Regions from separate parts of the Anaerobacillus sp. MEB173 genome, predicted to be linked through region 3. Evidence: riboswitches for the same ligand, from Rfam matches in the RefSeq annotation. Region 3 holds a riboswitch; each other region holds the start of a gene.
The links. A riboswitch is a leader RNA that binds a small molecule or an ion and turns the genes downstream of it on or off. The one in region 3 is predicted to bind thiamine pyrophosphate.
Positions count from the first base shown of each region.

Region 1: linked by a shared signal. The riboswitch ahead of ACJ2A9_RS09445 (ABC transporter ATP-binding protein) and the one ahead of thiC (phosphomethylpyrimidine synthase ThiC) in region 3 are both predicted to bind thiamine pyrophosphate.
Region 2: linked by a shared signal. The riboswitch ahead of thiE (thiamine phosphate synthase) and the one ahead of thiC (phosphomethylpyrimidine synthase ThiC) in region 3 are both predicted to bind thiamine pyrophosphate.

Region 1 covers NZ_JBJMAU010000003.1:348,076-353,049, forward strand. Annotated here, with positions in the region: gene yhfH (protein YhfH) at 1-1, shown strand, start outside; gene aceA (isocitrate lyase) at 154-1,440, opposite strand; TPP riboswitch at 1,754-1,852, shown strand; gene ACJ2A9_RS09445 (ABC transporter ATP-binding protein) at 1,970-2,746, shown strand; gene ACJ2A9_RS09450 (ABC transporter permease) at 2,743-3,495, shown strand; gene ACJ2A9_RS09455 (ABC transporter substrate-binding protein) at 3,492-4,517, shown strand; gene ACJ2A9_RS09460 (hypothetical protein) at 4,576-4,974, opposite strand, start outside.
Region 2 covers NZ_JBJMAU010000002.1:173,508-178,481, forward strand. Annotated here, with positions in the region: gene thiD (bifunctional hydroxymethylpyrimidine kinase/phosphomethylpyrimidine kinase) at 1-266, opposite strand, end outside; gene thiO (glycine oxidase ThiO) at 286-1,395, opposite strand; gene ACJ2A9_RS05300 (thiazole synthase) at 1,451-2,233, opposite strand; gene thiS (sulfur carrier protein ThiS) at 2,241-2,438, opposite strand; gene thiE (thiamine phosphate synthase) at 2,441-3,070, opposite strand; TPP riboswitch at 3,147-3,257, opposite strand; gene ACJ2A9_RS05315 (hypothetical protein) at 3,349-4,542, opposite strand; gene ACJ2A9_RS05320 (M14 family metallopeptidase) at 4,658-4,974, opposite strand, start outside.
Region 3 covers NZ_JBJMAU010000033.1:3,439-8,412, forward strand. Annotated here, with positions in the region: gene tenA (thiaminase II) at 1-450, shown strand, start outside; gene thiC (phosphomethylpyrimidine synthase ThiC) at 734-2,497, opposite strand; TPP riboswitch at 2,821-2,932, opposite strand; gene ACJ2A9_RS23085 (aspartate kinase) at 3,528-4,880, shown strand; gene ACJ2A9_RS23090 (nucleotide triphosphate diphosphatase NUDT15) at 4,893-4,974, shown strand, end outside.

The sequences.
Region 1 (4,974 bases), on a different contig from region 3:
ATGATACGAATCGCTTCTTTCGCGGTTCTTTTTTTTGGCTATATGCATAAAAAAGAGGTGTTACACAGATCGTGTAACACCTTTCAAAGTCTATATCTTACGAGTTGGAGAATGAACACACATTACTAAATTAATTAGTTAACATTAAATGACTTAGCGCTTTTGGAATTGAGCTGTTTCAGTTGATCCTGCTAGTGCAGTTGTTGAAGACGTTCCACCAGATACCACTTGTGCTACTTCATCGAAATAACCAGTACCAACTTCACGTTGGTGACGAGTCGCAGTATAGCCATCTTTTTCAGCAGCAAATTCCGCTTGCTGTAATTCAGAGTAAGCACCCATACCACGAGTTTTGTAGCCACGAGCAAGTTCAAACATACTGTAATTAAGTGCATGGAAACCTGCAAGTGTAACGAATTGGAATTTATATCCCATTTTACCAAGCTCTTGTTGGTACGTTTCAATAGTTTCCTTGTCAAGATTTGCTTCCCAGTTAAATGAAGGTGAACAATTGTATGCAAGCATTTTACCTGGGAATTTAGCATGAATTGCATCTGCAAATTGTTTCGCTTCTTCAAGACTAGGCTTTGAAGTTTCACACCATACAAGATCAGCATATGGTGCATATGCTAGACCGCGAGCAATTGCTTGATCAATACCAGCCTTAGTACGATAGAACCCTTCTGGAGTACGCTCACCAGTAATGAACGGTGCATCCGTTGGATCAATATCACTTGTAATTAAATCCGCTGCATCTGCATCAGTACGTGCAACGATAAGTGTAGGTACGCCTGAAACATCGGCAGCTAACCGTGCTGATACGAGGTTACGTATAGCTGTTTGTGTTGGAATTAATACTTTACCGCCAAGATGACCACATTTCTTTTCAGATGCTAATTGGTCCTCAAAGTGAACTCCAGATGCACCAGCTTTAATCATACTTTTCATAAGCTCAAATACATTTAATTGTCCGCCAAAGCCTGCTTCAGCATCAGCTACGATTGGTGCGAAATAATCAACATCTCCTTCACCTTCCATATGCTGAATTTGATCCGCACGTTGAAGTGAGTTATTGATCCGCTCTACTACTTGCGGAACAGAGTTTGCCGGATATAAACTTTGGTCAGGATACATTTGGCCAGCAAGGTTTGCATCTGCAGCAACTTGCCATCCACTTAAATAAATCGCTTTGAGACCTGCTTTCACTTGCTGAACCGCTTGCCCGCCAGTTAATGCACCTAATGCATTTACATATGGTTCTTCATGCAGAAGGTTCCACAGTTTCTCAGATCCACGGCGAGCTAATGTATGTTCAATTTGTACAGATCCACGTAATTTCACTACATCTTCAGCAGAATAAGGACGAGTGATCCCTTCCCAACGCGAATTGTTTTCCCAGCTTTCTTGTAATTGCTTTGCTTGTTCTTGAATTGTTGACATAACATCCATCTCCTTTTAATCAATAAATGATTATTTTTTTAAATCTATAAAAATATAATACTTACAAACAATAAAATATTCATACGTAATATCGTGGTGCTCTGCAGTATCAATCTGTATTACTACAGGTTATATTTTATGAATTTATAATATAACAGGTTCCTGTTAAAAACAACCATAAATTTAAATTTTTTTAGACATTTCAAAAAGTTCTAATATTCTGATAATTATGATTAATCAGTAAACAGTAAGTTCATTGAATACAAACTTCATCTATGGTACAGTGATAATGTATTTTCATACAACTAAATAGAAGTACCACTAGGGGTGCTTTCTGGCTGAGAGAGGCATTTGCCTTAACCCTTAACCTGATCTAGTTAACACTAGCGTAGGGAAGTGGATTAATGCTGCAAGTAATACAAAAGGATACCTTCTATCCTTTCATGCATCATACATATAAACCACTCCTTACTTTAATAGAGAGTGGTTTTTTTTATTACAAATTAGAAACGAAAGAAATGAGAAAACAATGTCAAATAAATCCTTACAGTTTGATCAAGTATCATTTACTTACAAAAACAGTAAAAAGAATACTAATCTACCTGTCATTCATAATCTATCTTTCTCTATTAATGACGGTGAATTCATCTCTTTATTAGGTCCAAGTGGTTCAGGAAAAAGTACAATTTTCAGATTAATTACTGGACTAGAACAACCATCAGCAGGAAGAGTACTAATTAATAACGAGGTAATTACGGAACGCTTAGGTAAGGTTGGCTACATGCCGCAAAAGGATCTTTTATTACCTTGGCGGACAATTATCGAAAATGCTATCCTCCCGTTAGAACTAAAGGGTACAAACAAAAAAGCAGCACTGGAAATTGTACGAAAACATATGAAGGATTTTGGTTTGGAAGGTTATGAAAATAGTTATCCTTCACAATTATCTGGTGGAATGAGACAGCGTGTTGGATTTTTACGAGCCATTCTCAGTGGAACAAATGTCTTACTGCTTGATGAGCCATTTAGTGCATTAGATGCTATGACACGATTAATTATGCAGGAATGGTTGCTTGAACAATGGCAGCAATGGAGAAAAACAGTTGTATTTATTACACATGATGTGGAAGAAGCCATTTTTCTTTCTGATAAAATATTTCTATTTTCTGAAAAACCTCTCGACTCGTACAAGGAATTTGTTGTGCCATTACCACGACCGAGAGCTGTGAATGATCTCCATACAAAAGAGGTGATCCAATTAAAGCAGTGCTTACTTGAAGAGTTGCGTAAGCAGGTGAAGCTATGAAAACACTTAAATACTACAGTGGGTCTTTTCTATTACTTTGCTTTCTTTTGTTTATTTGGCAAATCGGAGCTGAAAGTTATAATAAAAAATTTATCCTCCCTACTCCAATGGATATTGCCGTGAAAATGTCTGAACTCAATGATGTATTGTTGTTTGTCCATTTTCCCGCAACATTAAATGTTGTTTTGTTTGGCTTAGCGATATCCATTACGTTTGGTGTAGGACTAGCCGTGTGGATGAATCACAGTACAATAGCTGAAAGAACATTCTTTCCAATTGTTATCGCATCTCAAACAATACCCATTATCGCCCTTGCTCCTATTTTCGTTTTGTGGTTTGATTATTCAATATGGAGCAAAGTAGTTGTAACAGTATTAATCACTTTCTTTCCAATTACTGTTAGCACCTATGATGGGCTGCGACAATCTAGTAAAGAAATTATTGATTTATTTAAGACTATGGGAGCAACAAATCAGCAAATTTTCTTTAAGGTTCAAATCCCTGCCGCTCTCCCCTACTTCTTCTCCGGCTTAAAGGTAGCTGTTACATTAAGTGTTATAGGAGCTGCTATTGGCGAATGGCTAGGAGCAAATGCTGGTCTTGGCTATTTCAGTCGGCGAATGATGACGCAATTTGATAGCGCAGGCGTGTTTGCCCCGATTGTTTGGTTGTCATTACTGGGAATAGGTTTATTCTTAATTGTTAAGCTTATAGAAAATATTTCGTTAAAATGGAGGAATTATGAATGAAAAAATTATCGCTGCTTTTAATTACAATGACCACTCTTATTATGGTGGCTGCATGTGGAGGTAATGAAACCCAACCTGATGATCCACTGCAAAATGAAGAAAGTGCAGGGGGAGATCTTACATCAGTAAGAGTTATGCTAGATTGGTATCCAAATGCTGTTCATACGTATTTATACACGGCCATTGAAGAAGGCTATTTCGAACAAGAGGGACTTGATGTTGAACTTATTTTCCCTACTAACCCTACCGATCCAATTAATCTTGCCGCTTCTGGTGGAGTGGAATTAGGGATTACGTATCAACCTGATGTGATAATGGCACGAGCAAATGATATCCCTGTTGTATCTATCGCTGCCGTTGTGAAAGAGCCACTAAACTACATGATGATTTTAGAAGATAGTGACATACAGTCACCAAAAGACCTTGAAGGAAAGGATGTTGGTTATCCTGGCATTCCTCTAAATGAGCCTCTTCTAAAAACAATGGTTGAAAATGATGGTGGGAATATTGATCAGGTAAATTTAATTGATGTTGGATTCGAATTAGGTTCCTCCATTGTTAGTGAACGAGTCGATGCTGTTATTGGAACCTTTATTAATCACGAATTCCCGGTCTTACAAAACAAAGGATATGACGTTCGTTATTTCAATCCGGCAGATTACGGTGTTCCTAATTATTATGAGCTTGTTATTGTAACAAATGATGATTATCTACTACAGAATAGAGAAGTGATTGAAGCATTCTGGCGTGCTGCTTCAAAAGGATTTGAAGATGTTAAGAACAACAGCGAAGCAGCATTAGATATCTTATTTGAAAATCAAGATCAGGCAAACTTCCCTCTCATTCGTGAAGTTGAAGAGCAAAGTCTTGGAATTCTTTTACCAAAAATGGCTACTGAAAACGAAAGCTTCGGTTCTCAAACTGAAGATGCTTGGCAGCAAACAATTGATTGGTTGTTAGAAGTAGGCCTAATTAATGAGGCTCCTGAAGTTGAAGATATTTTTGTGAATATGACTAACTAGTTATAGAATGAAAAGAAGACCTTGAGTGATCAAGATCTTCTTTTTTCATTCCATAATATTATTGTATAATAGCTTGCATTAACCAAACATATTCAATTTTACTAAATTCATCAATACTTTCAAACGTGACACTATTTTCATTTACATAGTATTCAATCATCCATAACCCGTCCATATGATTCATACCTTCGAAGTTTGGTTTACCGAAAATAGCTTTTATATCACTGCCATAAAGTTCCTCTTCCATTTGTACAGCTATCGCAACAATCCGATTATCTTCTGGATTGATAAAAAATGTACAGTCATGATACTGATAAAAATCGCCACCTTCATAGGAGCCAGTTGCAATCGGCTTGCCCCTTTGTTCTTCCAACTCTTCACGCAAGGTGCCAAGCCTTTGTTCAATAGAAAACAACCTGCCTATAGCAGCATCTTCAAGTAAAGTTTCATTAATCAT
Region 2 (4,974 bases), on a different contig from region 3:
AAACGAATAATATCTGTTGAAAATAACATCCCTGTCTTAATCGCATCTGCACCAATATCTGATAATACTGCATCAATTTGTGCTTCAATCGCTTCTAATGATTGCGGATAAACACCATGAACTCCAAGTGTATTTTGAGCAGTTAATGCGGTGATGACACTCATTCCAAATACATCACGTTCTTGAAAAGTTTTAAGATCTGCCTGAATGCCTGCTCCTCCCCCACAATCAGAGCCAGCAATCGTTAATGCTTTTGCTATTGCCATCGTACTACCTCCTGATGTACTAGTTAAATCGTTCTGGATGAAAGCTAGTTAAACGCACTTGTTCTTTCTTGTTTTCAATAAGATCCGCTACTGCATGGGCAGTAACTGGACTTAGTAGTATTCCATTACGATAATGTCCCGTAGCAAAGATAATTTGCGGGTCATTGGCTAATTTTCCAAGTAGTGGATAACCGTCTTGTGTTGCTGGCCTTAGCCCAGCCCATTTATGAAATGGTTGTTTAGAGGAGAGAAATGGAAATACTTTTTTAGTCCAATTTTCCAATCTGGCTATCCCTTTTTCAGTAATATCTGTCTTAAATCCCGCAATATCTTCAGACGCGCCAGCCACTAAAGAACCATTTGCCTTTGGTACGAAATATCCTTGGCTTGAAAATATAATATGCTTCACTTTAGGCACAGGAATTTCGTAAGCACATATTTGTCCACGAATAGGGTATACAGGAATACGTATTCCAAAAGTTCCCTCCAACTCTTGTGACCATGCTCCAGAGCAAATCACTAATCGGTCACCAGTGAATTTTCGTCCGTCTTTTGATTGCAGTATAATTTGCTCTTTCCATTGTTTCACGGTTACTTCCTCAAGCTGATCATAAATTCTTACGCTGCTGTTGCGACACGCAGTTTCCAGTGCCTTAACATAATCAGGAGCATAAATATGACTTTCCTCTGGGTAATACATTGCAGCAATGACTTGATCCGTTAATTCTGGTTCGATTTTCTGTAATACTGCCCCTTCAAGAATGTGGGCTTCAGCACCAAACTCACGTTGCCAGCGCTGTCTAGCCTCAAGCCCCAACAAATCGGCTTCATGAAACACAGCATGCAAACTTCCTGAGTTTGAATATTCAAAGTCTTGTTTGGATACTGCTTTTACTTCACGTTGCCAGTCAGGATACAATTTCAAACTAGCCAAACAAAGGTCAAAGAAATCATCAACATCTTCACCAATTTCAGAATAAGGTGCAAGCATACCAGCTGCTGCTCCAGAAGCTTGGCCGCCACATTGAACTTTTTCTAACACGGTTACTTGATGACCGCGCCGTTGAAGTTCAAATGCTGTTGCGAGACCAATAACTCCTCCCCCTAAAATAATTACATGCTCTTGCAACACACTCACACTTTCTATATTAAGTTTGCATAGCTTTTCTATTTTTCTTGTCTCTTTACTTTACAATAAAGTTTTCAAATCCACTACTTGCTGTAGCATAACGTTTTTTGCTTATCCTACCCGCAAGATAAGAAAGCCTGCCTGCTTCAATTGCTGCTTTCATAGCCATCGCCATTTTTACGGGGTCCTTTGCTTTGGCAACAGGGGTATTCATTAATACTCCGTCAGCACCTAGTTCCATAGCTTGTACCACATCTTGTGCTGAACCGAGTCCGGCATCGATGATAATCGGCACTTTTGCCTCTTCAACGATTAAAGAAAGATTATAAGGATTTAAAATTCCTAATCCCGTCCCAATTGGTGCTCCGCCAGGCATAACAGCAGCCGCTCCTGCTTCTTCTAATCGTTTACATAGAACCGGGTCATCAGAGGTATATGGGAGTACAACGAACCCTTCATTTGCAAGAATTTCAGTCGCTTTTAATGTTTCGATCGGGTCAGGAAGAAGCGTTCTTTCATTTACACTGATTTCGACTTTAATCCAATTACTAATTCCAGAGGCCTTTGCAAGTCGTGCAATTCGAACAGCTTCTTCCGCATTTTTCGCACCTGACGTATTTGGCAAATAAGTAAATGTTTTTCCTTCTAAATGTTGGAGGATTGCATCTTCTTCTGGCTCATCGAGATTTACACGTCGTATAGCAAAGGTTAACACTTCTGCACCTGATGCTTCAATTGCTTGGTTTTGTACAAATGGATTAGGGTAACGTCCTGTTCCCAGGAAAAATCTTGATGACAGTTCTTTTCCACCGATCATTAACTTATCACTTTTGTTCATTATCGTATCAACCTCCACCTACAAAATGGACTAACTCTATTTTCATACCTTCAGTTACTTCAGTTGTTGTCCATTGGTCTCTTTCAATAATTTCCCCATTCACTTCAGTCACAACGAGGTTTTTTTCTAATCCAAAGTGTTTTACAACATCTTCCAATGTTTTGACATCTATTTGTTTCTTTTCACCATTAACAATGATATTCATGATTAATTCGCCTCACGGTTGATCTTTTTTATGAATGCCTCACATGTCCCTTTAATATCTTCACTGCCAACAATTTCACTGATTGCACAAATTCTTGTTGCCCCGGCATTTAACACTTGCTCAACATTATGGAGCTTAATTCCACCAATCGCAACAAACGGGATTTTTATCTCATTTGCTACTTGTTTAACATACTCTGTCGTAACAGGGTCGACAACATCAACCTTACTCTTTGTATGAAAGACAGGTCCAACACCAATATAGTCTGCTCCGTTCTTTTCTGCCTCTCTTGCCTCTTCAATTGCATGAGTCGATATACCAATAATCTTATCTTCCCCTACAATTTTACGGGCTTCAGAAAGAGGTAAATCGTCTTGACCGATATGAATCCCATCTGCATCAACTGCTAATGCCACATCAATATGATCATTAACGATGAATGTAACTCCATGTTTTTTTGTTAGTTCTTTTAATTTACGTGCCTTTTCTAACACATCACGTTTGCTGCTTTTTTTATCACGAAGCTGAATAATGTCAACTCCGCCTAGTATTGCTTCTTCCATTACTGCGATAAGATCTTTGCCTGGATGAAATTCTTCACCAGTAATCGCATATAATTTAAAATCCTTCATGAATACAATCCCTACTTTCGTTAATATCATCGTTGCAAATAAGACAAAACCGCAATCCAACGCGGATTACGGCAACTGTTACATTTGTCGACTTTCCTACGCTGGTATAGCCCAGATCAGGTTCAAGGGTAAAAGATTCCTCTTTTTCTCAGCCTGCTTATAAAAGTCGGCACCCCTAGTCTTTACTTATAAAATTATTTACTATCCCCTATTATGACAGAATTTATAAAAAGCGCAAGGAAACCGTCCGTGAAGACGTATGACCGCTCACTCATCTCTTACAATTCAACAAGTGTTACAACACTTTTGTTAGACAAATCTACTAACTGTTCTTTTCTTTGTCCATAGAGTAGCCACTTCCCACTTGGAGAAAGTTTAACTGGGTACTGTTCATTCACCTCAGTAACAACATGCTGCTCTTTTGTCTTGATATTATACGAAATGAGCTGATAGCCTTCTTCATAATCAATAATATTATCTGCATAATATGGCTTAAAATAGAAAAAATCATTGGTCAATTTATCATAGACATGAAATGGAATCCACCACTGACTTGAATACGTGTTTAAGATTGGAACTTTCATTGTCGAAACAACATTCCTGCTATTGATATCAAAAAATGTATATAACGAGTGCTTGTCCGATGTTTCTTCAACAGAAATGGTTAATAACAAATTGTCGCCTAATGAAAACATAGCAATAATATCATTGAGCCATAGTTTTTGTTCAGCATGTTTTATATCATATGTGTATAAAGGAGCAAAATAGCTTAACCCTGCATCGTCCCAATCTAAATAGGCAACGTCATTTTTCCCAATCCATTGAACAAATCCTTGCATTAATGGAAGTTTGTGAACTTTTTGATCACTCACATGAATTTGGTAAAGCTGTGGTATCCAATCCGATGTATAGGACGCTACGATTAACTCATTTGAATCGTAGTTATTCCATATTAACTCAAATTCCTCTCCAATCTCATCAAATGTAAATTGTACTTGCCCCTCTTTATCAACAATGTATAATGGTGAAGGTCCATTGATTGGAATTACTTTAATCGCAAATAAACTATAGTCATTATTGGCCATGACTTCTAAAATAGGGTCTTTTATTTCAAAGAACAGCGTATCGGTTCCTGAAAACAAATGATACTTTTGCAAATAAGATACCCCGTTTTCATCCTTTAAATAAAGGATGGACTCATCATTGAACCACTCACTAATTTCAACAAAGCTGTAGGAGTTTACAACCAATGGATAGATGGTCTTCCTTTTGAAAAAAGATGCCGGTATTTTACTTTTTTCAATAAGGTGAACGTGACGTTCATTAGCAAACTTTACCTTTCGTTGTGATTGCTCACAGCCAGTAATTGAAATAAAAACAGTGATCATGATTACTAATAATGTAATGCTTTTGAATTGTTGAATACTATCGTTATTAATGAATAGAGTACTTGATAGTACACGTTTAGCCATCTTTTCCCCCACTAAAAATGATGTTCATTCGAGCATTCATTATCTCATTTTTTCCCCTTTTGTACAATTATGTAGGAGTGAAAATAGAAAAAAGAGACTGCTCATTCACAGTCTCTTACAAATATAAACTTGCTAAGAATATACCAAGGTTTTCTTCATACATTTCATCGAATTGAGATAATGGCAAAGGATTCACACCTCTGCCTAATTCGACTGTAAAACCAGGACGTCGCCACTCTTGGATAAACCAATCTTTATATCCTGCAAAGCTGTCTGTGTATTGTACCTCGCGATAACCACTTACTCTTGAAAATTCATTGACAATTATTTTAGATTCTGGTGGTTCCAAGCCCTGATATCCCCAAAAAATCACCTTTCCTTGAGTATGGTAAGCAAGCACTCGATGAAAGTTCCTCCTTTGGGTTAAATCAG
Region 3 (4,974 bases):
CATGCGAAATCAACATTTGATGCAGAGCATATGCTGCATGAAGGTTTTGCAAAAGAGCTAGGACTTACAAAAAATAAAGATGGTCATATGGCTGCTGAGCCTGCACCAACTGCTCTTGCCTATACGAACCATTTGTTTGCCGTAGCTTATAAAGGCTCATTAGGCGAATGTATTGCGGCAATTCTTCCTTGCTACTGGTTGTATTGGGAAATTGGGGAGAAGTATAAAGGATCAACTCCGGCTCACCCAATCTATCAAAAATGGATTGATACGTATGGAGATGAGTGGTTTGAAAAGCTCGTAAAGGAACAAATTAACCGTTTAGACGAGTGGGCAGAAAAAGCTTCAGATGAAGAGAAGCAACGAATGGAATCGATCTTTGTAACAAGTAGCCGATATGAATATATGTTTTGGGAAATGGCGTATACATTAGAAAAGTGGCCAGTGTAGGGAATTATTTAAGGAGAATTAAGGCCTTTGTAAAATTGTAAAAAGAATATGACAAAAGAAGCTTAGAGAAACGAATTTCTCTAAGCTTTTTTTCTAGTAGTAAATACTTTCTTTCATGAGGCAGTTCTGACACGTTCTGACTAATCCTTGTTCTATAAAATGATGTTCACATGTATTTTGTATGTGCAAAAGCTGTTCTTTTTGGAATTGGAGTTCGTTTTCTAAATTCTTAATGTTTCTTTTTAATTCTACAACTCTATCATAGTGATCTGCATTATGAGAATTATTGATAGAGTTTGCTGCCATGGCTACGAAACTCCTCTGCTTTCTCAGATAATCCCTGTTCTACAGCTGTATTTTCATTGATGCCTTTTTCGGCTGCTAGTTTACGAATATCCTGTGTGATGCTCATACTGCAAAATTTAGGGCCGCACATTGAACAGAAATGGGCTGTTTTTGCCCCTTCAGCCGGTAATGTTTCGTCATGATATTCCATCGCTCGTTCCGGATCAAGGGATAAGTTAAACTGATCGCGCCAACGAAATTCAAAACGCGCTTTCGATAATGCGTCATCACGTTTTTGCGCATTAGGATGTCCTTTTGCAAGGTCAGCGGCATGAGCTGCCAGCTTGTAAGTGACAACACCAGTACGAACATCTTCTTTGTTTGGTAGACCTAAGTGCTCTTTTGGTGTTACATAGCAAAGCATCGCTGTCCCGTACCAACCGATCATTGCTGCCCCAATTGCTGAAGTAATATGGTCATATCCAGGGGCGACATCAGTTGTTAGTGGTCCTAATGTATAGAAAGGTGCTTCTTCACACGTGGCAAGCTGCCGGTCCATATTTTCTTTAATGAGGTGCATCGGTACGTGTCCCGGTCCTTCAACCATCACTTGAACATCATGCTTCCAAGCAATTTTTGTCAGCTCGCCTAAAGTTTCTAATTCTGCAAACTGTGCTTCATCATTTGCATCTGCGATCGACCCTGGGCGTAAACCATCTCCAAGGGAGAAGGCGATATCATATGTTTTCATAATTTCACAAATCTCTTCAAAGTGAGTGTAGAGGAAATTTTCTTGATGGTGAGCCAAGCACCACGCCGCCATAATCGAACCACCACGAGAAACGATACCAGTTACTCGTTTTGCAGTCATCGGAATATAGCGCAAAAGTACACCAGCATGAATGGTAAAATAACTTACACCTTGTTCTGCTTGCTCAATTAATGTATCACGGTACACTTCCCATGTAAGGTCTTCAGCAATTCCATTCACCTTCTCAAGAGCTTGGTAAATAGGAACGGTTCCAACTGGTACTGGTGAGTTACGAATGATCCATTCACGAGTTGTGTGGATATTTTTCCCTGTAGAAAGGTCCATTATGTTATCTGCGCCCCAACGTGTCGCCCACGTCATTTTTTCCACTTCTTCTTCAATTGAGGACGTAACCGCTGAATTCCCAATATTCGCATTTATTTTGACGTGGAAATTCCGTCCGATAATCATCGGTTCGCATTCCGGGTGATTAATGTTAGCTGGAATGATCGCCCGCCCTTCAGCAATTTCCTTGCGTACAAACTCAGGTTCTAATCCTTCACGAATTGCGATAAACTCCATTTCAGGTGTAATCATTCCTTTTCGAGCATAATGAAGTTGAGTTACGTTTTGTCCGTATTTTGCTCGGAGTGGTTTAATCATTGATGTATCAAATATCTCGGTATTCTGTGACTGTTCGCTTGATGAAAAACCATTATCCTCGGGCTTGATATCTCGTCCTTCATATTCTTCAACATCACCGCGCTCTAAAATCCAATTGCGACGAATTCTTGGCAGTCCTGTACGAATATCTACTTCATAATTTGGATCGGTATAGGGTCCACTTGTGTCATATACTTGGACGGGTTTATTTAGAATTTCTTCGTCACCGTTTACCGTTGGGCTTAGTTCAATTTCACGTACTGGTACTTTGATATCTTCTCTTGAACCTTGAAGATAGACTTTTTTACTTCCTGGGAAAGGGGATAAATTAACCGATTGCTTTGTCATTGAAAAGACCTCCTGAGAAATGAATAGTAAACAACTTGTAAAATAAAAAACCATTTTCTCTAGAGGAGGGGGGATATTATAGTAGTAAAAAGTGATAAAACATTATTTTGAATATAAGTAAAAAATATACATTATTAACCTCGTAGCACTAATGTAGTTTATTATTAAGTGCAAAAAAGACCGCTCAGTTGGAGGCGGTCTTTGTGTTTTTTGAGATTAACGTGTATTGACTCTTGAAACATATGTATATAGTCTATTAATTTATCCACTGTAAATACATAGATAAAAAATGATAGCTACAAAACATATGACAGTAAGAGTCATATCCCATAAGTGCAAAATCCCTCCGCTAGCATTACCTAGATCAGGTTTACGGTCGGCAGCAGACTAGCTACCCTCTCAGCTTGATATCTTCAAGCTCCCGTTTTGTCATTAAGTTGTTGGATATAGACTAACAAATATTGGTTGGATTGGCAAGAGAAAAGATTACGTGAAATGTATAGCAGGCTTTATAAACAGTCGTCAACCTCAACAGCGCTTTTAAATTATGTAGCTATGAGGCCGACGACAATTAAAGGTTGTTTAGAATATATGTTGTTATCAGAAAATTATGAAGTTTTTTCCAAAAAAGTTAAGTTAGGCTGTACGTATGGATTCGCTCGTTGTTTCAGCAGATAAATAAATTGCTATTTTTTGTAACATACACATTATCCTTTAGTATTTAAGAAGGATTTACCATATGCGACAGCTGTTCAACGGTCAGTCATATTCATATATACTGATTCCTCTATATCCCAATTTTTGCGATTTAATAAAAGTGGAACTATGTGATATATTTTAAAACATCGAATCTTCTTAAAAGTTTTAAGTCATGGGGAATTGGCGCCTGTTTCCTAATTATTAATGTTCAAAAAAATTTCTACTTAAGCAATAAAAATATGTAGAAAAGAAATCAAATTGGCTTTATGATAGAAAATAAAAAGTTTTCAAACGACTATAACTGACATAAGTCGATGGAGGAGAAATATACATGAAAGTATGTAAATTTGGTGGAACGTCATTAGCGAGTGCAGAGCAAATTAGAAAAGTTGGGGAAATTATTGCGGCTGATCCTGAACGTAAAATAGTCGTTGTTTCTGCTCCCGGTAAGCGTGATAAAAACGATACAAAGGTTACTGATTTATTAATTCAACTTGGAACGCAATTTTTAGCTAATGGTTCTGCTGAAGATGAATTGCAAGCTGTTATTGAGCGTTACCGTGACATTGCCAAAGGGTTGGAGCTTTCAGATAAAATTGTTGATGACATTACAGCTGATCTGCAAGAGCGTCTTGCGACTGAAGTAAAAAGCTCGGAGCAATTCATGGACTTAATGAAAGCTAGCGGAGAAGACAATAACGCCAAGCTAGTTGCCTTCTATTTACAAAGTAAAGGCATCGAAGCACAGTATGTTAATCCACAAGATGCTGGGCTTCTAGTAAGTGATGAGCCAGGAAATGCACAGGTCCTTCCTCAGGCGTACGATAATTTATATGAGCTTCGTAATCGTGATGGTGTTGTTATTTTTCCAGGATTTTTCGGCTATTCTCCTGAAGGAAACTTAGTAACATTTCCGCGTGGTGGTTCAGATATTACAGGTTCTATTCTGGCAGCTGGAATTGATGCTGATTTATATGAGAACTTTACTGATGTTGATTCAGTGTATGTTGCAAATCCAAATGTTGTTGATAATCCAAAAGAAATTAAAGAACTGACATACCGTGAAATGAGAGAGCTTTCGTATGCTGGATTTTCTGTTTTCCATGACGAAGCACTTATTCCCGCGTTTAGAAAAGGGATCCCCGTCTGTGTAAAAAATACAAATAACCCTTCTGCTCCTGGAACAATGATTATTGCAAAAAGGGAATACAAATCGAGTCCGGTTATTGGTATTGCTAGTGATGGCGGATTCTGTACAATTTATGTGCGTAAATATTTAATGAACCGTGAAATCGGCTTTGGCCGCCACTTGTTAGAAATTATTGAAGATGAAGGGATTTCATATGAGCATATCCCATCTGGAATTGATGATACATCTGTCATCTTAAAAGAAGATCAATTAGATGATGAGAAAGAGCTTCGCATTCTTGACCGGATCAAAAATGAGTTACATGTTGATGATGTTCATATTGAACGAGGCTTAGCAATGGTTATGATCGTAGGCGAAGGGATGAAGGATACAATTGGTATATCTGCGGGTGCTACAGCTGCCCTTGCAAGAGCAAAGGTTAATATCGATATGATTAACCAAGGATCTTCTGAAGTGAGTATGGTGTTTGGTATTCATGAGGAGCAAGCAGATGATGCTGTAAGGGAATTATACAACGAATTTTTTACTGAATAGGTGTTAAATACTATGCGCTATCAGTTTTGTCCAAAGTGCGGGGGAACATTAGAAGTAATGAACAATGAAGAAAATAAACCCCGTTGTGTTATGT